Regions from separate parts of the Shinella sp. Sh6 genome, predicted to be linked through region 3. Evidence: riboswitches for the same ligand, from Rfam matches in the RefSeq annotation. Region 3 holds a riboswitch; each other region holds the start of a gene.
What was found. A riboswitch is a leader RNA that binds a small molecule or an ion and turns the genes downstream of it on or off. The one in region 3 is predicted to bind cobalamin.

Region 1 (7,209 bases), 430 kb from region 3:
CGGCACGACCTCATCACCGTCACCGACGCCCACACGCCGCTCCGGGGCGGTGAGACCATCCGGATCCAACCGTCGCGGCCGCTCTTTTTCGATGCCGCGGGCCTGCGTTTAGTTTAGGGAGAACAGCAACCATGGCGCAATTCATCAACACGCGCGAAGATGTCGTCACCGAGGCGATCGACGGGGTCCTGGCCCTTTCGGGCGGCGCGTTGACGCGGCTTGACGGCTATCCGCATATCCGCGTCGTCCTGCGCAGCGACTGGGACAGGTCGAAGGTGGCGATCGTCTCCGGTGGCGGTTCGGGCCATGAGCCGGCCCATGTCGGCTTCGTCGGCAAGGGCATGCTGACCGCCGCGGTCTGCGGCGACGTCTTCGCCTCGCCCAGCGTCGATGCCGTGCTCGCCGGCATCCTGGCGGTGACGGGCCCGGCCGGATGTCTCCTCATCGTGAAGAACTACACCGGCGACCGGCTCAACTTCGGCCTTGCCGCCGAGCGGGCGCGCGCCTTCGGCCTCAATGTCTCGATGGTGATCGTCGGCGACGACATCGCGCTGCCGGACCTGCCGCAGGCCCGCGGCGTCGCCGGCACGCTCTTCGTGCATAAGATCGCCGGCGCGCTTGCCGAACAGGGCGCCGATCTCGATACGGTCACGGCGGCGGCCAGGCGCGTCATCGCCGGCACTCGCTCCATCGGCATGTCGCTCGACACCTGCCGCGTGCCCGGCTCGCCGAAGGAGGACCGCATTCCCGAAGGCAAGGCCGAGCTGGGCCTCGGCATCCATGGCGAGGCGGGTGTCGAACAGGTGGATTTCGCCGGCGCGCGGGCGGCGGTCGCCACCATGGCGGAGCGGCTTTCCGCCGTCATGGGCGAGGGGCCGCATGTCGCGTTGATCAACAATCTCGGCGGTGCGTCGGTCCTGGAGATGTCGGTTCTCGCCCACGACCTCCTCGGCTCTGCGATCGGCGGCAGGATCACCCATGCCATCGGGCCCGCGCCGCTGATGACCTCGCTCGACATGCAGGGCTTTTCGGTCTCCGTCTTCCCCGCCGAGGCGGGTGAGCTGGCGCTTCTCAAAATCCCCGTGCCGATTGCCGCCTGGCCCGGCGTCTCGCAGGTCCGGCCGATCGCGGTCGCGGCGCTGCCGGACGGCCTGACGCCGATCACGCCGATGCCGTCGAACCATGAGACGACGCGCGCCTTCATCGTCAATTGCTGCAAGGTCCTGATCGCCGCCGAGCCCAGCCTCAATGCGCTCGACGCCAAATCCGGCGACGGCGATACCGGCTCGACGCTGGCAGGCGCCGCCCGCGCGCTGATCAGCGCCCTCGACCGCCTGCCGCTCTCCGACCACACGCAGCTCCTGCGTGCCATCGGTCAGGAGCTGAGCCAGACGATGGGCGGTTCTTCCGGCGTGCTGCTCGCGATCTTCTTCGCTGCGGCCGGCGACGGCGCATCGAGCGGCCTGCCGATGCGCGAGGCGCTGCTTGCCGGCCTTGCCCGCATGCAGGAAATCGGCGGCGCGCGCATCGGCGACCGCACGATGGTCGATGCGCTCGCGCCCGCCCTCGAAGCGCTCGGCGAGAGCCTTTCCGCCGCCGCCGCGGCGGCCCGGAAAGGCGCGGACTTCACCGCGACCCTCACCCGCGCAAAAGCCGGCCGCGCCGCCTATGTCAACGCCAGGCAGCTTGAAGGCCATGTCGATCCCGGCGCCGAAGCGGTGGCCATCCTCTTCGAGCATCTTGCAACGTGAAATACGAACATCCCGGCCGCTGATCCGATACTGCGGCCGGGATGGAATGAAAGACGCTGCGCCTGTCCTAGCGAACCTGATCGACGAACTTGATGCGGGCGAGCTGGAGTTCGCTGTTGGTGGCGATGGTCGGGCGGAAGTCGAGCCGCGGACTGACGCGCGCGTAGCCGGCCATGTGGAACAGCATCACGTTGATGGTCGGAAAGAGGTTCTGCCGCCCGATCAGTTGGATTTGCGCATCCACCGGAACACCGTCGGCTATTTCGGCCTTCAATGTTCCTTGCCCGCGGCGGTATGCTGTGCTTCGTCGAGCTTCTGATGAGATGTACCGTTCTGAGCCGGATCTCGGAGCTCAGATCCAGACGCGCTCGCGCCAGCAGCGACGGTGCCAGCGGCCGTGAATACGGGCACGGCGGCATACGCGGCGCCACACCCTGCGCCGATGGTGGCGATGATGCCGGTGCCAATGTCCGCGGCGATGGCGGACATCCACTACATCCGGCTCGGAGCCTTCCAGGTCGCCCAGAATGCCGCTCCCGGAGCCGATGTCCCCGGGGTTGACGATGCCAGCCTGCACGATTTCCGGTTTGACTACCGAAGCCAAGGCCGCGGTGCCGGCCAGTCCAAGCAATCCGGTCAGAAACGATCGCCGATCCATGCTCTCCTCCAATTTTGCGCCACGTCTGGCGATTGAACGAAGAAGAGCCTGAATGGTTCCTGAATGGCTCTACGATGGATGGGCACGGGACCCGGAGCCGCTTCTTGGCTCCGGGTCCCGGCGCGGTCTCAGTGCGAAGCGCCGGAGCCTCCGACGGCGACGATGGCGAAGGGCCGGCCTTCGACGGCGATCGTGCCCGTTTCCTCCAGCGTTTCAGGATCGACGAGGCGGACGAGCGAATGGCGCGGATCGGTGATGGCGACCTTGCCGTCGGCCACCGCCAGCCGCGGACGTTGTTGTGTGAATGCGCAGGCGGTTTGCCTGCCGCAGCACGGCTTTCCTTCCGAATCGATCGAAGCCGAACTGAACGGATGATCGGGGCTTGCTCTCCATGGAATTAACGTTATTACATTACATAAATTCTTGGAACGTAATAACGTCACAAAGCGAATGCTGTCAACCCCGGAGCGGCCATGAGCCGCAGCTTCATCAACCCGCCGGCGCGCGGGACGGCGAGCGTCGTCGACAGGGCACGCACCACCAAGCGATGGACGCGCCTCCGCGGCGGTTTCATGTCCGGCCTTGACCTGCCGCCAGCTTCTCAATTAACTGGTCGCGACGGTTCCCCTACCCATGAGGCGGAGGGGAATAATAGGGAACACGGTGCGGACGACCCGCATGGGACCAAAACCGTGGCTGCCCCCGCAACTGTAAGCGGATTGCCGTCCATCCTTGTGGCGCATAGCGCCATGCCACTGCGCGATCCGCGCGGGAAGGCAGATGGACAGCGGATATCCGTAAGCCAGGAGACCTGCCGTCATCCATCGATCCATCGTCACGGGCGGGGAAGCCCGGAACAGGAGCATGCAATGAAGATCACCAGCGCCTCGCGGCGTCGACCGACGCCGCCTTTTCCCCAATCCGTGGATCGTTCGATCGCAAGGGCGGCTTGACCGTCCTTCGCTTGGCCGTGCCGCCTTGCTCGGCTTTCAATCCGTATTCGGGGAAAAATCATGATATCGCTTTTCAAGACGTCGCTTCGAGCGGGCTTCCTTCTCGCGTCGCTGGCAACCGCCATCCTTGCCGGTCACGTGCAGGCCGCCGAGACCGCCTATCCGTTGACCCTGCAGAATTGCGGCCGCCAGATCACCATCGACAAGGCGCCGACGAAGACCGTGTCGATCGGCCAGAGCAGCACCGAAATTCTCTATCTTCTCGGCCTTGCCGACAAGGTCGCGGGCACCGCGCTCTGGGTCGGGCCGGTCCTGAAGGGCTATGAGGAGGTCAACGCCAGGATCGACCGCCTGGCCGACAATGATCCGAGCTTCGAAAGCGTGCTCGCCAGGAAGCCGGACCTCGTCACCGTTCAATTCCAGTGGCAGGTCGGCCCGGAAGGGGTCGTGGCCAAGCCCGAGCAGTTCGAGGAATTGGGTATCCCGGTCTACACCTCGCCGTCCGATTGCGTCGGCAAGGAAAACTCCGCCGCCAGCGACGGCGTGCGCCATCAGGTCTTCACCATGGGCCTCGTCTATCGGGAGATCCGCGAGCTGGCGGAAATCTACAACGTCCAGGACAAGGGCGAGGCCGTCGTCGCGGACCTGAAGGCGCGAGAGGCGGCGGCCCGGGCCAAGGTTGCTTCGGCCAAGGGAAAGCTCTCGGCGGTCTTCTGGTTCTCGAGCGCCGCGGATGCCGATCCCTACGTCGCGGGCAGGAACGGTGCGCCGGGATACATCATGTCGGCTCTCGGCATCGAAAACATCATCAAGACGGATGACGAATGGCCGACTGTCGGCTGGGAAACCATCGCCAGGGCAAACCCGACGATGATCGTCGCCGGGTCGATGGAGCGGCGGCGCTACCCGCTCGACAGCCTCGAGGCGAAGCTCGATTTTCTCAAGTCCGACCCCGTGGCCAGCCTGATGCCGGCCGTCGCCAAAGGCTATGTGTTCGATATGGATGCGCAGGCGATGAACCCGACGATCCGCACGATCGAAGGCATTGAACTGCTGGCCGACAGCATCGCCAAAGCCGGCCTCGCCCAGTGAGCCGCGCAGCCCCATCGCTCGTCGTTCTTTTCGCCGCACTCTGGTTCGGCGCGGCAATCGGGGAAACGGCGATTCCGTTCTCCACCGTCGTTCAGACGATCGCGAACCGCTTGTGGGATGCGGGCTATCCGCTGGAGCCGATCGACGAGGGCATCGTCTGGAGCTACCGGCTGAGCCGCGCCGTGGTCGCGGCCTCCTGCGGAGCGGCGCTCGCGCTTTGCGGCGTCGTGCTGCAATCGCTGCTGCGCAACCCGCTGGCGGATCCCTATATCCTCGGCATTTCCGCCGGTGCTTCGACCGGCGCCGTCGGCGTCGCCATTCTGGGTATCGGCGCCGGCTTCCTGACCATGCCGCTCGGCGCCTTCTTGGGCGCTGTCGTCGCCTTCGCACTGGTGAGCGTTCTGGCGTTGAAAGCGGGGCGCGGTACGGCGGCGATCATTCTGGCCGGTGTCGCCGGTTCACAGCTTTTCAACGCACTCACGTCCTTCATCGTCACGAAGGCGGCGACGGCGGAGCAGGCGCGCGGCATCATGTTCTGGCTGCTCGGCAATCTTTCCGGCGTGCGCTGGCCGGATGCCTGGCTGGCGGTGCCGGCGGCGCTCGCCGGCCTCGTGGTCTGCCTTCTTCATGCACGCGCACTCGATGCCTTCGCTTTCGGCTCCGAGTCTGCGGCCTCCCTCGGGATTTCCGTCCGCCGGACCTATCTGGTCCTCGTCGGCACCGCGGCGATGATGACAGCCGCCATGGTCTCGATCGTCGGGTCGATCGGGTTCGTCGGCCTCGTTATCCCGCACGCCGCGCGCATTCTTGTGGGCGTTCGCCACGGCGTCCTGCTTCCGGCCTCGGCGCTGGGCGGCGCGGTCTTCATGATTTTCGCCGACATCCTGTCGCGCACGCTCATTCCCGGACAGGTTCTGCCGATCGGCGTCATCACCGCGCTTGTCGGCGCGCCGGCCTTCGCACTTATTCTTGGACAAAGGAGAACCCGGGCATGACACTTTCTGCCGAACGCGTCTCCTGGGCCGCCGGGGGGACGGAAATTCTCAAGGACGTCTCCCTCACGGTGGAGACGGGCGAGTTCCTCGGCATCATCGGCCCCAACGGTTCCGGCAAGACGAGCCTGATGTCGCTTCTTGCAGGCATCCGCGCCCCGAAATCCGGCTCCGTCCTCTTCGATGGCGCGCCGATCGGATTGCTCGGCAGGCGCGCCGTCGCACGGCGCCTGGCCCTTGTCGAACAGCAGGCGGAAACCGGCGAGCGCATCACGGCGCGGCAAGCCGTCGAACTTGGCCGCACACCCTACCTCGGCGCGCTGTCGCCCTGGTCGCCCGAAGACGACCGGATTGTCGATGGCGCGCTGGAGGATGTCGACATGGCGCATCTGGCGGGCCGATCCTGGCACACCCTGTCCGGCGGCGAGCGGCAGCGCCTGCACATCGCCCGCGCGCTTGCGCAGCAGCCGGAAATCCTGCTGCTCGACGAGCCGACCAACCATCTCGATATCGGTCATCAGATCGGCCTGCTCGATCTGGTGCGGCAACAGGAGCTGACGGTCGTCGCAGCTCTGCACGATCTCAACCATGCGGCCCTGTTCTGCGACCGGATCGCGGTGCTGCAGGAAGGCCGCCTTGCCGGGCTCGGTGAGCCGCGGGAGGTTTTGACGGAGGAGCGCATCCGCACGGTGTTCGGCGTCGATGTCGAGATCGAGCAGGACGATGGAGGCATCTGCAACATCCGCTTCCTGACGCCGCGGACGCAGAGGCGCGCGCCGCGTGCACAGGGGCGCAGAACCCTTTCCGCCATGGGGGCCTAGGCCGATGGAGATGCGCAATCGCGATCTGAAGGAAGACATCCGGGAATACTGGACGCGGCGCTCGGCGACCTTCGACCTCGCATTCGGCCACCGCATCCCGCCGGGCCCGGAACTGGACGCCTGGGCGGCGGCCGTGCGTCAGGCAATCGGCCCGGCGCCGCAAAGGGTGCTGGAACTTGCCTGCGGTACCGGCGAGGTGACCAACGTCCTGCTTTCCCTCGGCCATGAGGTGACGGCGCTTGATTTTTCCGAAGCGATGCTCGGCGTGGCGCGCGCCAAGCACGCCGGCAATGCGCGGGCCCGTTTCATCCTGGCCGATGCCGAGCGGACGATGGAACTCGACCAGGCCTATGACGCGGTGATCTGCCGCCATCTCGTCTGGACGCTGACGGAACCCGAGCAGGCGCTTGCGGACTGGTTCCGCGTGCTGAAGCCCGGTGGAACGTTGCTGGTCTTCGACGGCGACTGGACAAAGCCGACGCCGATCGGGCGGATTGCGAGCCTGGCGGTCCGTGCGATCGAGCGCTTCATCGGCCATGACCCCTATTACGACGGGGCCATGAGCGAGAAGCATGCGGATATCATGACCCGCCTGCCATTTAGCGACGGGCTGACCGCAGAACGCGTGAAGCCTCTCGTTGCCGCCGCGGGTTTTGCGGATATCCGCTTTCCCTCCCACCGGCCGATTGCGGCCGCGCAGCGCCGCAATGCCGATCTCAGGAACAGGTTGCGGACGCGTTTCTACCGGCGCTTTGTCCTGACGGCATCTCGCCCCCGCCACATCGACGGCCCGGACCTGAACGCCCTCCCGCAAGCAGAAGGACGCTCGTCGTGAACAAAGCCGGCGTATTCGTTTCAGTGGCCCTGGCCGCTTCCGCCACGTTCTTCTGCAGCGCGTCGTCGGCCGGCGCCGGCCAGGAGACCCGATATCCGTTCTCGATC
Region 2 (7,209 bases), 780 kb from region 3:
GCAGGAACATCTTGCCTGCGCCGAAAAGGTCGCCGACGACGTTCATGCCGGCCATCAGCGGCCCCTCGATGACATGCAGCGGGCGCTCGGCCTTCTGCCGCGCCTCTTCCGTGTCCGCCTCGACGAATTCGGTGATGCCGTTGACGAGGGCGTGCTCCAGCCGTTTTTCCACCGGCCAGTCGCGCCAGGCAAGGTCTCGCTCCTTGGCCTCCCGGGCGCCGGCGCCCTTGAAGCGCTCGGCGATCTCCAGCATACGCTCGGTGGCGGTGCCGCCGGCCTTGGGCATGCGGTTCAGCACCACGTCCTCGCAGGCCTCGCGCAGTTCGGGCTCGATCGTGTCGTAGACGGCGAGCTGGCCGGCATTGACGATGCCCATGTCCATGCCCGCCTGGATGGCGTGATAGAGGAAGACCGCGTGCATGGCCTCGCGCACCGGCTCGTTGCCGCGGAAGGAGAAGGAGAGGTTGGAGACCCCGCCGGAAACGTGGACATGCGGCAGGGCGGCGGTGATCTCGGCGGTCGCCTCGATGAAGTCGACGCCGTAATTGTCGTGCTCCTCGATGCCGGTGGCGATCGCGAAGATGTTCGGGTCGAAGACGATATCCTCCGGGGCAAGCCCGGCGACCTCGGTGAGCAGTTTGTAGGCGCGCGCGCAGATCTCCACCTTGCGCGCCTTCGTGTCCGCCTGGCCCTCTTCGTCGAAGGCCATGACGACGACGGCGGCGCCGTAGGCGCGCACCAGCTTGGCGTGGTGCAGGAAGGCTTCCTCGCCCTCCTTGAGCGAGATTGAGTTGACCAGCGGCTTGCCCTGCACGCATTTCAGGCCCGCCTCGATCACCTCCCATTTGGAGCTGTCGATCATCACCGGCACGCGGGCGATGTCCGGCTCGGCGGCGACGAGGTTCAGGAACTCCGTCATTGCCCTCGCGGAATCGATCAGGCCCTCGTCCATGTTGATGTCGATGATCTGCGCGCCGTTCGCCACCTGGTCGCGCGCGACATCGAGCGCGGCCGCATAGTCGCCGGCGGTGATCAGCTTGCGGAATTTCGCCGAGCCCGTGACATTGGTGCGCTCGCCCACGTTCACGAAGGGAATGGCTTCGGTCAGCGTGAAGGGTTCGAGGCCCGAGAGCCGCATGCGGCGCGGGATATCGGGGATTCCGCGCGGCTTGTGGCGGGCGGCAGCCTCGGCGACGGCGCGGATATGGTCCGGCGTCGAGCCGCAGCAGCCGCCGACCACGTTGACGAGGCCGTCGCGCATGAAGCCTTCGATCTGCGCGGCCATCTCCTCCGGGCTCTCGTCGTACTGGCCGAAGGCGTTCGGCAGGCCGGCATTCGGATAGGCGCAGACGAAGGTCTGCGCGACAGAAGAGATCTCGGCCAGATGCGCGCGCATCGCATTGGCGCCGAGCGCGCAGTTGAGGCCGATGGAGAAGGGCTCGGCATGGCGCACCGAGTTCCAGAAGGCTTCCGGCGTCTGGCCGGAGAGCGTGCGGCCGGAAAGGTCGGTGATCGTGCCGGAAATCATGACCGGCAGGTGGATGCCCTTTTCCTCGAAGACCTCGCGCGTGGCGAAGATCGCCGCCTTGGCATTCAGCGTGTCGAAGATCGTCTCGATCAGGATGATGTCGGCGCCGCCGTCGATGAGGCCGCGAAGCTGGTCGGCATAGGCGAGGCGCAGATCGTCGAAGGTGACGGCCCGGTAACCGGGATTGTTGACGTCCGGCGAGATGGAGGCGGTGCGGTTGGTCGGGCCGAGCGCGCCGGCGACGAAGCGGCGCCGGCCGTCCTTCTGCTCGGCGCGCAGGCCCGCGCGGCGGGCAAGGCGCGCGCCGTCGCGGTTCAGCTCATAGACCATCGCCTCCATGCCGTAGTCGGCCTGCGCGATGGCGGTGGAGGAGAACGTGTTGGTTTCGAGGATGTCCGCGCCGGCAAGGGCGTAGCGGTAGTGGATATCCTCGATGGCCGCCGGCTGGGTCAGCGTCAGGAGGTCGTTGTTGCCCTGCTGGTGGCAGGCGCAATCGCCGAAACGCGTTCCCCGGAAATCCTCCTCGACGAGCTTCAGCGTCTGGATCTCGGTGCCCATCGCCCCGTCGAGCACCAGGATGCGCTCGCGGGCGGCGGCTTCGAGCGCGGCGCGGATCTCGCGTCCGTCGCGGCGCGGCTGTTCGGGGCCGAACAGGCTGTCCAGGTGGGATTCGGCCATGGGAAATCCTCCGGTGCAGGCGATACTGCACCGGAGTTCACATAAAGATATCTTTATGTCAATATGTCTTTATGCGTTTGACCTAGTGCGCCGGCCCGTCCGCCCCCGCCAGCGAGGCGAAGAGTGCCTTGAGCCGGGCGATGTCCGGATCGGCGTTCCTGCAGCGCGCGAGCTTCTGGACCTCCTTCAGCGCTTCGACGGCAAGGTCGGCGCCGCGCGGCTGCCAGAGCAGCCACCAGATGAAGACGGATTCCGGCCTGCCGGTGCCGGAAGGACTGGTTTCGGTGAATGCAAACATTTCTTCCCCAATCGAAAATTGGGGGATGACCGGACGCACGCTGCTGGAATTCCGCCGAAGGCGAAGCAAGCGCACCCTTGGGACACCCCGCCCATGGACGTTACGAATGCGTCAGGGCAGGTCTCCTGGCTTGCGGGTCATCGCGTCCGTCTCGCCTTCCCGGTGTTTCCACCAGTGGCATCAAGCGACAGAAGCTCGCCGTTCACAGTTGCGGGGGCAGCGCCGGCCTTGCCGCTCCTTGCGGAGCATCGCACCGGCTTCCCTCTTAGCCTCCGAGCCGTTTCGACTCGGAAGACCCTGACGCCAGCAGACTGGCCCGGCCGCGAACGGGAGTCAACTGCCGCCTTTTTCTTTCCACGGCCGGAACTTTTCTCCCCGCGCCGGCGTTGAAAAAGGCCGTCGCCTCGCCTTGCGTCCTGTCAGGAATGGACGGCGATTCACCAAAACCGCAGATGAGGGCCCATGCTGCGCCGCCAGACCCCGCTGACATGTTGCAAGTCTCTGTCCTTGTGGCTAAAAAATGCCGTTTTCATGCACCACGCGGCCAGGATGCCAATGAGCGTGTCGCGTGAGCCATGTCCGTTCCACCCGCCTCTTCGAGGTGCTGCGTGGCGTCATGGCTGACCGCGGCACCAAGATGAACCCTGCCCGCGAAAAACCCACCGGCGCAAAGGCCGCCGCCGGATGGCTCGACATGGCCGGATCCAGAATCAGAAACATGCCCCTTCACAACACGCCGCAAGCTCCGCGCGATGCCGATGCCAAGCAGATCGACTACAACGATTCGATCCGCGCCACCTATCTGACGCTGGAGGAGCTGGCCGATTGCGGCGAAGCGCTTGCGCGCGAGAAGACGGCGAGCCTGCCGGGCTTTTATCCCTTCGAGTTCCGCCCGCGGCACAAGGAGAACGAGAAGGAGATCTTCCGCGTCTACCAGGCGACCGCCAAGGACGTGGAGGCGGGCGCCCAGATCACGCCGGCCGCCGAATGGCTGCTCGACAACTATTACGTCATCGAAGAGGCGATCCAGGAGGTCCGGCGCGACTTTCCCCGCCGCTTCTACCGCCAGCTTCCGACCATCGCGGTCGAGGGGCAGACGATCCCGCGCACGCTGGCGCTCGCCTGGCTCTATGTCGCCCACACCCACAGCAGCGTCTCGCAGGAGAGCCTGACGGCCTTCGTCCAGGGCTTCCAGCGGGTCGACGCGCTGAAGATCGGCGAATTGTGGGCCCTGCCCTCCTTCGTGCGCTTCGTGCTTCTGGAGAACCTCAGGCGCATTTCGAGCCGCGTCGAGCGCTCGCGCAAGATGCGCTTCAAGGCCAACGAGGTGGCCGACGAGCTGGTGCGCCTCAACGATCCCGACAAGGGCATCGCCTATCTGCGCTCGATGGAAGGCTTCGTTGCCGACAACACCTTCGTCATCCAGCTTCTCTACCGCCTGCGCGACGGCCTGCAGGCCTCCGGCCCGGTCATCCAGTGGCTGGAGCGCAAGATCGAGAGCCGCGGCAGCGACCTCGAGGAACTGATCGTCGCGGAGAACAATCGCCTGTCCTCCGGCAACGTGACGATGAGCTCGCTCATCAAGAGCCTGCGCACGGTGGACGATGCGGAATGGCCCGTCTGGTTCGAGAGCGTCAGCCGCCTCGACGAGGAGCTGCGCCGGCGCTCCGACTACAGCGACCTCGATTTCGGCTCGCGCAACAAGTACCGCAACTCCATCGAGCGCTTCGCCCGCCGCTCGGGCAAGAGCGAGCTGGAGGTCACCGAGACCGCGCTCGCCATGGTCGAGGAAGACGCCGCGGCGAACGCGGACGATCCCGACTACGAGGCCAATGTCGCCGCCTTCATCGTCGGCAAGAAGCGCAAGCTCCTCGAAAAACGCATCGGCTACCGCCCCTCCATCGTCCAGCGCGTCGTGCGCCTCACGCGCAAGCTCGACTGGCTCGCCGTCGCCGGCCCGAACGTCGTGCTGACGCTGCTGGCGATGATCGCGGTCTACTATTTCCTCGACCAGCTCGACATTCCGAACGGCGCGTGGCTGATCATGCTGATCCTCTTCGCGCTGCCGGCCTCCGAGGGCGCGACGGGACTCTTCAACACGCTCGTGACCTTCTTCGTCACACCCTCGCGCCTCGTCGGCTACGAGTTCAAGGACGGCATTCCCGAGGATGCGCGCACGCTGCTCGTCGTGCCCTGTCTCATCTCCAAGCGCGACCATGTCGACGAGCTGGTGCGCAACCTGGAAGTCCACTACCTCGCCAATCCGCGCGGCGAGATCTATTTCGCGCTCGTCAGCGACTGGGCCGACAGCCAGAGCGAAGAGACGCCCGCCGACATCGACGTGCTGGAATATGCCAAGCGCGAGATCGCGACCCTTTCGGCCCGCTACGCCTATGACGGGCGCACCCGCTTCTACCTCCTGCACCGCCGCCGGCTCTACAATCCGTCCGAAGGCGCGTGGATGGGCTGGGAGCGCAAGCGCGGCAAGCTGCACGAATTGAACCTTCTGCTGCGCGGCGACGGCGACACGACCTTCCTGCCCGGCGCCAACATCGTGCCGGCCGACGTCAAATACGTCATGACGCTCGATTCCGACACGCGCCTGATGCGCGATGCCGTGACCAAGCTCGTCGGCAAGATGCACCATCCGATCAACCGCCCGGTGATCGACGAGGCGACCGGCGAGATCACCGCCGGTTACTCCATCCTCCAGCCGCGCGTCACCCCGTCGCTGACGACCGGCAAGGAAGCCTCGACCTTCCAGCGCATCTTTTCGGCCGACCGCGGCGTCGACCCCTACGTCTTCACCGTCTCCGACGTCTACCAGGACCTTGCAGGCGAAGGCACGTTCACCGGCAAGGGCCTCTACCACGTCGATGCCTTCGAGGCCGCGGTCAAGGGCCGCATCGGCGAGAACGCCGTCCTCAGCCACGACCTGCTCGAAGGCTCGCTCTCGCATTGCGCGCTCGTCACGGATGTCGAGCTCGTCGAAGACTTCCCGACCCGCTACGGCGTCGAGACCTCGCGCCAGCATCGCTGGGCGCGGGGCGACTGGCAGCTCCTGCCCTATCTCTTCGGCCCGTCGAGCGGCATTCCCATGCTCGGCCGCTGGAAGATGTACGACAACCTGCGCCGCAGCCTCATCCCCATCGGCTGGCTCGTCGCCTCCGTCATGGGCTGGTACTACATGGAGCCGCGCCAGGCGCTCATCTGGCAGCTCGTGCTGATCTTCCTGCTCTTCGTCGCCCCGACGCTCTCGCTGATCTCCGGCATCATGCCGCGCCGCGGCGACATCGTCGCGCGCGCCCATGTGCACCGGGTGCTTTCCGATATCCGCGCGGCCAATGCGCAGGTCGCGCTGCGCATCGTCTTCATCGCCCATTCGGCGGCCTTGATGGCCGACGCCATCGTGCGCTCGCTCTACCGCACCTTCGTCAGCCGCAAGCTGATGCTCGAATGGCGCACGGCCGCGCAGGCCGACAGCGCCGCCCGCGGCGGCATCCTCGCCCATTACAAGTCCATGTGGCAGGCCCCGGCGCTCGCCGTCTTCTCCGTGGCGCTCGCAACGATCTCCAAGACGGGCCTGCCCTTCATCGGCGTTCCCTTCGCGCTCGTCTGGGTGCTCTCTCCGATGATCGCCTGGTATGTCAGCCAGACGGCCGAGACGGAGGACCAGCTCGTCGTCTCCGATTATGTCGCGACGGAACTTCGTAAATACGCCCGCCGCACCTGGCGCTATTTCGAGACCTTCGTCACCGCCGAGCAGCACTTCCTGCCGCCGGACAATTTCCAGGAAACGCCGCAGCCGGTGCTCGCCGAGCGCACCTCGCCGACCAATATCGGTGTCTACCTGCTCTCGGTCATCTCGGCGCGCGATTTCGGCTGGATCAGCTTCGAGGAGACGGTCCGCCGCCTCGAGCAGACCGTCGCCACCATCGACGGCATGCCGAAATACCGCGGCCACCTCTTCAACTGGTATCGCACCAACACGCTGGAAACGCTCGGTCCCCGCTATGTCTCGGCGGTCGACAGCGGCAACCTCGCCGGCCACCTCATCGCCGTCTCCTCCATGTGCCGCGAATGGGCGGAAGCCCCCTCGGCGCACCTGCAGGGCAGCCTCGACGGAATCGGCGACGTCGCCGCGATCCTTTCCGAGACGCTGAAGCAGCTTCCGGACGACCGCAAGACCGTGCGCCCGCTCCGCCGCCTCGTCGAGGAGCGCATCGCCGGCTTCAAGAACGCGCTCGCCGCCGTCAAGCGCGAGCACGAATTCGCCTCCATCCGCGTCATCAACCTCTCCGTGCTCGCGCGCGACATCAACAAGCTGATCGTCAACCTCGACCACGAGATCAAGTCGGCCGAGAGCGGCGAGCTTGCCAAGTGGGCGGGCGCGCTGGTCGCCACCTGCGAGGCGCATATCGCCGACAGCGTCTTCGACCTCGGCAGCATCGAGCACCTGCGCGACCGGCTCGTCGTGCTGCGCGACCGGGCGCGCGACATCGCCTTCTCGATGGATTTCGGCTTCCTGTTCCGTCCGGAGCGGCGCCTGCTCTCCATCGGCTATCGCGTCGAGACCAACGAGCTCGACGAGGCCTGCTACGACCTTCTCGCCTCCGAAGCCCGCCTCACCAGCCTCTTCGCCATCGCCAAGGGGGACCTGCCCACCGAGCACTGGTACAAGCTCGGCCGCCCGGTCGTTCCGGTC
Region 3 (7,209 bases):
TCGGCACCGGCCTTTCCGTCGCGCTGCGCATGGAACTGCAGGAGCCTGGCATGCAGATATTCTCCGATCCGGGCGTCTTCAACGTCGTCGTCAGCGCGCACGGGCTGGTGATGATCTTCTTCGTCATCATGCCGGCGCTGATCGGCGGCTTCGGCAACTGGTTCATCCCGATCATGATCGGCGCGCCGGACATGGCCTTCCCGCGCATGAACAACGTTTCGTTCTGGCTGCTGGTCGCCTCGCTCGTCCTGTTCATCCTGTCGATGTTCGCGCCGGGCGCCACCGGCGTGAACGGCCATGGCGGCGGCTGGACGCTCTATCCGCCTTATTCGAGCGGCGGGCAGCCGGGGCCGGCGGTCGACCTCGTCATCCTGTCCATCCACCTTTCCGGCGCCTCGTCGATCCTCGGTGCGATCAACTTCATCACGACGATCCTCAACATGCGCGCGCCGGGCATGACGCTGCACAAGATGCCGCTCTTCGCCTGGGCGATGCTCGTCACCGCCTTCATGCTGCTCTTCTCGCTGCCGGTGCTGGCGGGCGCCGTCACCATGCTCCTCACCGACCGCAATTTCGGCACCACCTTCTTCGCGCCGGAAGGCGGCGGCGACCCGATCCTCTACCAGCATCTCTTCTGGTTCTTCGGCCATCCGGAAGTCTACATCATGATCCTGCCGGCCTTCGGCATCGTCAGCCATGTGATCTCGACCTTCTCGCGTAAACCGATCTTCGGCTATCTCGGCATGGCCTATGCCATGGTGGCGATCAGCGTCATCGGCTTCGTCGTGTGGGCGCACCACATGTTCACGGTCGGGCTTTCACTGGATTCGCAGCGCTATTTCGCCTTTGCCTCCATGGTCATCGCCGTGCCGACGGGCATCAAGGTCTTCTCCTGGCTTGCCACGATGTGGGGCGGCTCGATCCGTTTTGCGACGCCGATGCTGTGGGCGACCGGCTTCGTGCTGCTCTTCACCATCGGCGGCGTCACCGGCGTGGTGCTCGCCAATCCGGGCCTCGACCGCGAACTGCACGATACCTATTACGTTATCGCGCATTTCCACTATGTCCTGTCGCTCGGCGCCGCCTTTGCCATTTTCGCGGCCTGGTACTACTGGTTCCCCAAGATGAGCGGCTACTTGATGAGCGAGACGCTCGGCAAAGTGCATTTCTGGCTGACCTTCATCGGCGTCAACCTCGTCTTCTTCCCGCAGCATTTCCTCGGGCTTGCCGGCATGCCGCGCCGCTATGCGGACTATCCTGACGCCTTCGCCGGGTGGAACTTCGTCTCCTCGACGGGCTCCTACATCTCCGCCGCCGGCCTCCTCGTCTTCTTCATCGCCGTCGCGGAGGCCTTCGCGCGGAAGCGCGTGGCCGGCGACAATCCCTGGGGGGATGGGGCCACCACGCTCGAATGGTCGCTCTCCTCCCCGCCGCCCTTCCACCAGTTCACGTCGCTGCCGCTGATCAAGTAGGGGCGGCGCGCCGCCTCTTCTCTTTGCGCGCGGACAAACGGGCATCCGCAATCTGTTCGCAACCGCCCCGGGGAGATTGACGCGCCCGGTGCCCGTGACTAGGGTCCGCGCTGGAAACGGCTCCGCCCGAAAGGCGGATTAAAAGGGAACACGGTAAGGCCGATGGACGGCCGAAGCCGGGACTGCCCCCGCAACTGTGACCGTCGAGTCTTCTTCCATTTGCCACTGGCCGCATTCGGCGGCCGGGAAGGCGGAGGAAAGACGTAGAAACGGAAGTCAGGAGACCTGCCGCTCCAGTCACCCATGCCCGGTACGAGGGGTGCCGAGGCGCGGACGTCCGTAGCGGTGACACATTGTGTTGCCGTGTGCCGGGCGGACCGGGGTGGACCTTCTTTCGCTCCCAGTTCCAAGCCGGATCGCGGTTCGTAGCGAACCAGGGCGCCCACGCGCCCGCACTTGCCTTGGGGGCAGATTTTGAAGACCATCCTTATCACGACGGGCATCGTCACCCTGGCGGTGGCGGGGCTCGTCCGCACGGCCGCCGCGCAGGGCGCCGCCGCCGGCGACGACGGCGTCACGCAGCTTGAAAGCATCGTCGTCACGACGCCGCTCCGCCGCGAAACGAGCCTGGAGCGCTCGACGTCTTCCGTGACGATCGTCACCGAGGAGGAGATCCGGCGGTCCGCCGCGTCCGACCTCACCGCGCTGCTCAGGGGATATCCGGGCGTTACCATCACCTCGAACGGCGGCATGGGCGCCGATTCCACCGTCTCGCTGCGCGGCACAACGCCGGTGCAGACGCTGGTCCTCGTCAACGGCGTTCGCGCCAGCTCGGCAACGGCGGGAACCGTCAATCTCTCCGCGATCCCGCTTGCCTCGATCGAGCGCATCGAGATCGCCAAGGGCGGGCATTCGGCGCAGTACGGCGCGGATGCCATCGGCGGCATCATCAACATCGTCACCCGGCAGGGCGGCGCCTGCGCCGACGGCAGCGCGCGCTGCGGCACGGTCGCCGTGGGCATCCTTCATCCCTGGGGCGGTTACGTTTCAGGCAATGTGCAGGGGCAGAGCGAGGACGGCGTCGACTATTCCGCCGGCGCTGAGCTGTTCGGGACCGAGGGATACGACTTCACCCTGCCTTCTACATACGGGCACGAACCCGACAAGGACGGCTTCCGCCGGGGCTCGTTCACCGCCTCGCTGTCGGAGGATTTCGACTGGGGACGCCTCTATGCCGACGGGCATTATGCGCGCGGCCGCAACCAGTACGACCGCCAGCCGGCGAACGCCGTCGACACGGACAATTTTTCCGGCCGCCTCGGTGCGCGCATCGACCATTCCGACAGCTGGTCGTCCACCGTGGAGATAATGAGCGCGCTCGACTACTCCGCGAATTTCGGGCCGGGCGTCACCGGCGACACGTTCGACACGGTGCGCTACGGCCTTCTCGCCTCGACGCGGAAGACCATCGAGACGGACGAGGCGAAGCACACGCTGGTGGGCGGGGTGGAAGCCTATCGCGACACGGTAAGCGGCTCGTCCGTCTCGAATGTCAGCTATGCCACGACGGAGCGCGACCTTGCCGCCGTCTTCGGGCAATATTCGTTCGAATATGAGGGGCTGACGGTGGACAGCGGCCTGCGCTACGACCACGACGAACAGTTCGGCGGCGCCACCACCTACAATATCGGCGCGAGCTATGAATGGGTTGAGGGCTTGGTGACGCGCGCCTCCTACGCGACGGGCTTTCGCGCGCCGACCTTCAACGATCTTTATTATCCGGACCCTTACCTGTCCGGCAATCCGGACCTGAGACCGGAACGGTCACGTTCCTACGAGATAGGGCTGAACTGGTGGTTCGCGGACGAAACGAGCCTCGACATGGCGGTCTACCACACGCGGGTGAAGGACCAGATCAACTGGGCGCCGGTCGATCCGGCCAATACATTCGGCGCCTGGCATCCGGACAATGTCGAGAACGTGCAGATCACCGGCTTCGAGGCGACCCTCATGCATCGGTTCGATGCGGAATGGAGCGGCAATCTCGGCATCGACATCCGCGAGCCGCTGAACAAGAGCCCGGGCACGCACGGCAAGTATGTTTCCTACAGCGAGCGCTTCAAGGGCACGGTGGGGCTCGCCTACAAGCCGACGGCGGATTTCGAATTCTCCGCCGCCGTCCTCTATGGCGGCTCGCGCTATGCCGATGCCGCCAACACCCGGAAACTGCCGCACTACGTCACGGCGGATTTCACCGCGCTCTATGCGCTCGACGGGCAGTCGCAGTTCAAGCTTTCGGTGGCCAACATCCTCGACGAGCAGTATCAGACGAAGGAAGGTTACAGGGCTCCGGGCCGGACCGTCGATTTCAGCTTCACGCGGTCGTTCTGAAAGGGCTCGCCGTCATGATCCCTGCCCGAATGCGCAGAACCGGGGTCGCCGCCGTTGCGGCGGGCCTCCTCGCGCTGGCGCCGGCCGCGGCCTTGGCCGGGCCGGCGCCGCAGCGGGTCGTTTCCATCAACCTGTGCACCGACCAGCTCGCAATGCTGATGGCGGCGCCCGGCCAGCTCAGGTCGGTCTCCTCGCTCGCGAGCGAGGAGGGCACGTCCGTGATGGTGGAGGAGGCCGCGCACTACAAGCCGAATAGCGGCCAGGCGGAGGAGATCTTCCTCATGCAGCCGGATCTCGTGCTTGCCGGCACTTATACGGCCAAGGCGACGGTCGCCCTGCTGCGGGAGCTCGGCTTCCGGGTCGAGCAGTTCAAGCCGGCCGCATCCTTCGACGATGTCCGCGAAAACCTCACGCGCATGGGCGGCCTGCTCCACCGCGAGCAGCGTGCCGCCGAACTCGTGGCCGAGCTGGACCGGGGCCTTGCGGACCTTGCAAGCCATCGCCCGCCGAGCAAGAGCGTCGCCATCTACTACGCCAACAGCTACACGTCGGGCTCCGGCACGCTCGCCGATGCGATCGTGCGGGCGGCGGGGCTTACCAATATCGGCGATACGCTCGGCTTTACCGGTATGACGCGCCTGCCGCTGGAACTGCTGGTTTCCGCCGATCCCGACATCATCCTCGAAGGCGACAGCCAGTACAGCGCGCCCGCGCTCGCCAAGGCGAATTTCTCGCATCCCGCCTTCCGGGCGCTTTCCGGCCGGACCGTCGCCATTCCCGACAAGTACACGATCTGCGGCGCTCCCTTCACGCTGGAGGCCTCGCGCATGCTCCAGCGCGCGGCGTTCGGCGGAAAAGGCGGTACGCCATGACGGATGCGATGCGTTTCCGGCTGGTGCTCGCAGGGCTCGGCCTCCTCACTCTTCTCCTGTTCTTCCTGTCGCTGATGACCGGCCCGGCGGCGGTGGCCTTCGGCGACAGCCTGCATGCGCTCTTTTCCGACAAGGGCGATACCGTCGCCCTCGTCATGCAGGAGATCCGGCTGCCGCGCGCGATCCTCGGCCTGATGATCGGCGCCACGCTGGGGCTTTCGGGGGCGGTGCTGCAGGGCTGGCTGCGCAACCCGCTCGCCGAACCGGCGCTTCTCGGGGTGAGCGCTTCGGCCTCGCTCGGCGCGGTGATCGCCATCTATACCGGCTTTTCCGCCCTGTTCCCGCTCGGCCTGCCGCTTGCCGCGCTTGCAGGGGCGGTCGCCGCGGTTCTCGTGGTGCAGGCGATGGCCGGGCTTCGCGGCGGGGCGCTTGCGGTCATCCTCGCCGGCATCGCCGTCTCGAGCCTTGCGAGCGCCATGACCGCGCTCGCGCTCAACCTGTCGCCCAATCCCTTCGCGGCACTGGAGATCATGTTCTGGATGCTGGGCTCGCTCAGCGACCGCTCGATGACCCATGTCTGGCTGGCAGCGCCGTTCATGGTCGCCGGCTGGGCCATGCTGGCAAGCCTCGGCCGCGCGCTCGATGCGCTGACGCTGGGCGGCGACGCAGCGGCGAGCATGGGCGTCGACCTGCGCCGGGTGCAGTTCCTCGCCGTTTTCGGCACCGCCGCCAGCGTGGGGGCGGCGACGGCGGTCGCCGGCGTCATCGGCTTTGTCGGGCTGGTGGTGCCGCACATGCTTCGCCCGCTGGTCGGTGCGCGCCCGTCCCGGCTCCTGCCGGCAAGCGCGCTCGGCGGGGCCTGCGTGCTCCTTGCCGCCGATACGCTGGTGCGGCTCATCGCGCCCGAACGCGACCTCAAGCTCGGCGTGCTGACGGCCATCGTGGGGGCGCCGTTCTTCCTGTGGCTGGTCTACAAGACGCGGAGGAGCATGCTGTGACGCTGCTTTCGGTAAAGGCCCTCAGCGCCTCTCTCGCCGGCAAGGAAATCCTGAAGGACGTGTCGTTCGACCTTCCCGCCGGGGAGTTCGTCGGCCTGATCGGGCCGAACGGTGCGGGCAAGTCGACGCTGCTGCGCACCGTGCTTGGCCTGACGCTCCATAGGGGCGAGGTTTCCATCGACGGCCGGGCCGTCGCATCCATGAGCGCGCGCGAGCGGGCGCGCCATATCGCCTACCTGCCGCAGGAGCGCGATATCGCCTGGCCCGTTCCGGTCGAGATGATCGTGGCGCTCGGCCGCGACGTCCATCGCCCGCTCTTCTCCAGGCAAGACACGGCCGACCGGGAATTCATCGACCACGCCATGCGGCGCATGGAGGTCGAGGCGTTCCGCGACCGCCCGGCGACGGAGCTTTCAGGCGGCGAGAAGGCGAGGGTGCTGATCGCGCGTGCGCTTGCGCAGGATGCGCCGCTGCTTCTTGCCGACGAGCCGGCCGCCGGGCTCGACCCATCGCACCAGATCATGCTGATGAAGACCTTCGCGGCGCTTGCCGGCGAGGGCCGCAGCGTCATCGCCTCGCTGCACGATCTCGGGCTTGCCGCGCGCTGGTGCTCGCGGCTGATCCTCCTGGACAAGGGACGGATCGTGGCCGACGGCCCGCCGCAAACGGTGCTGACGCGGGAGCGCCTGCGCTCGGTATACGCCGTCGATGCCCATCTCGGCGAGGCCGGGGGGAAGCCGGTCGTCATGCCGCTCGACCTTTCGGATCGAAACGGCCCGTAGGCCGCGGCAGGACCAGGGTGGTCCCGCCGCGGGCCGGCGGCCGGGCGTTATTTCCCGGCGTTGTACTTGGCGTCGACCTCGTTGATCGCCTGGACGTTGCCGGCCGAGCGGCCCTTCTCGTCGAAGGTCTGGGCGAGGTAGGCGTCGGCGATGGCTTTTGCCAGTTCCGAGCCGATGACGCGGGCGCCCATGGTGATGATCTGCGCATTGTTGGAGAGCGCGGCGCGTTCGGCCGAATAGGTGTCGTGCGTCAGCGCGGCGCGGATGCCGGGCACCTTGTTGGCCGAGATGCAGACGCCGATGCCGGTGCCGCAGACGAGGATCGCGCGATCATATTGCCCGGCGACGACGGCGGAGGCGACGCGGTCGGAGAGATTGGCGTAGAAGGCATCGGGGCCCGCGTCGGTGCGCGAGACCTCGTGCACCTCGTGGCGGTCCTTCAGGTGGTCGGCGAGAACCTTTGCAAGGCCTTCGCCCGCGCTGTCACCGGCAATAGCGAGTTTCATGGGAGATCTCCTTTCAGATTGTGGCGGCTGAGCGCGCCAGGATGTCGAGATAGCCTTCAACCTTCCAGGCTGAGCGGCCGATGAAGAGCCCGTCGATGTTCGGGCAGGCGATCAGTTCCTCGCAGTTCTGCGGGTTCACCGAACCGCCGTAGAGGCAGGGGATGCGCCGGCCGAGGATCTCTTCCGCC

Region 1: it holds a riboswitch for cobalamin, as region 3 does, so the genes downstream of both, ACZ5TO_RS14800 (ABC transporter substrate-binding protein) here and ACZ5TO_RS12735 (TonB-dependent receptor plug domain-containing protein) in region 3, are expected to answer to the same signal.
Region 2: it holds a riboswitch for cobalamin, as region 3 does, so the genes downstream of both, ACZ5TO_RS16460 (hypothetical protein) here and ACZ5TO_RS12735 (TonB-dependent receptor plug domain-containing protein) in region 3, are expected to answer to the same signal.

Annotation. Positions count from the first base shown of each region.
Region 1 covers NZ_AP044005.1:3,084,741-3,091,949, reverse strand. The annotation lists gene ACZ5TO_RS14825 (ABC transporter ATP-binding protein) at 1-117, shown strand, start outside; gene ACZ5TO_RS14820 (dihydroxyacetone kinase subunit DhaK) at 132-1,751, shown strand; gene ACZ5TO_RS14815 (hypothetical protein) at 1,819-1,995, opposite strand; gene ACZ5TO_RS14810 (protamine-2 (modular protein)) at 2,104-2,409, opposite strand; gene ACZ5TO_RS14805 (hypothetical protein) at 2,538-2,687, opposite strand; cobalamin riboswitch at 3,012-3,242, shown strand; gene ACZ5TO_RS14800 (ABC transporter substrate-binding protein) at 3,423-4,454, shown strand; gene ACZ5TO_RS14795 (FecCD family ABC transporter permease) at 4,451-5,449, shown strand; gene ACZ5TO_RS14790 (ABC transporter ATP-binding protein) at 5,446-6,267, shown strand; gene ACZ5TO_RS14785 (class I SAM-dependent methyltransferase) at 6,272-7,102, shown strand; gene ACZ5TO_RS14780 (hypothetical protein) at 7,099-7,209, shown strand, end outside.
Region 2 covers NZ_AP044005.1:3,433,817-3,441,025, forward strand. The annotation lists gene metH (methionine synthase) at 1-2,206, opposite strand, end outside; gene ACZ5TO_RS16460 (hypothetical protein) at 2,289-2,504, opposite strand; cobalamin riboswitch at 2,603-2,819, opposite strand; gene ACZ5TO_RS16465 (glycoside hydrolase family 94 protein) at 3,223-7,209, shown strand, end outside.
Region 3 covers NZ_AP044005.1:2,651,299-2,658,507, reverse strand. The annotation lists gene ctaD (cytochrome c oxidase subunit I) at 1-1,472, shown strand, start outside; cobalamin riboswitch at 1,573-1,779, shown strand; gene ACZ5TO_RS12735 (TonB-dependent receptor plug domain-containing protein) at 1,947-3,863, shown strand; gene ACZ5TO_RS12730 (ABC transporter substrate-binding protein) at 3,893-4,735, shown strand; gene ACZ5TO_RS12725 (FecCD family ABC transporter permease) at 4,732-5,733, shown strand; gene ACZ5TO_RS12720 (ABC transporter ATP-binding protein) at 5,730-6,515, shown strand; gene derI (D-erythrulose-4-phosphate isomerase) at 6,563-7,021, opposite strand; gene ACZ5TO_RS12710 (triose-phosphate isomerase) at 7,035-7,209, opposite strand, start outside.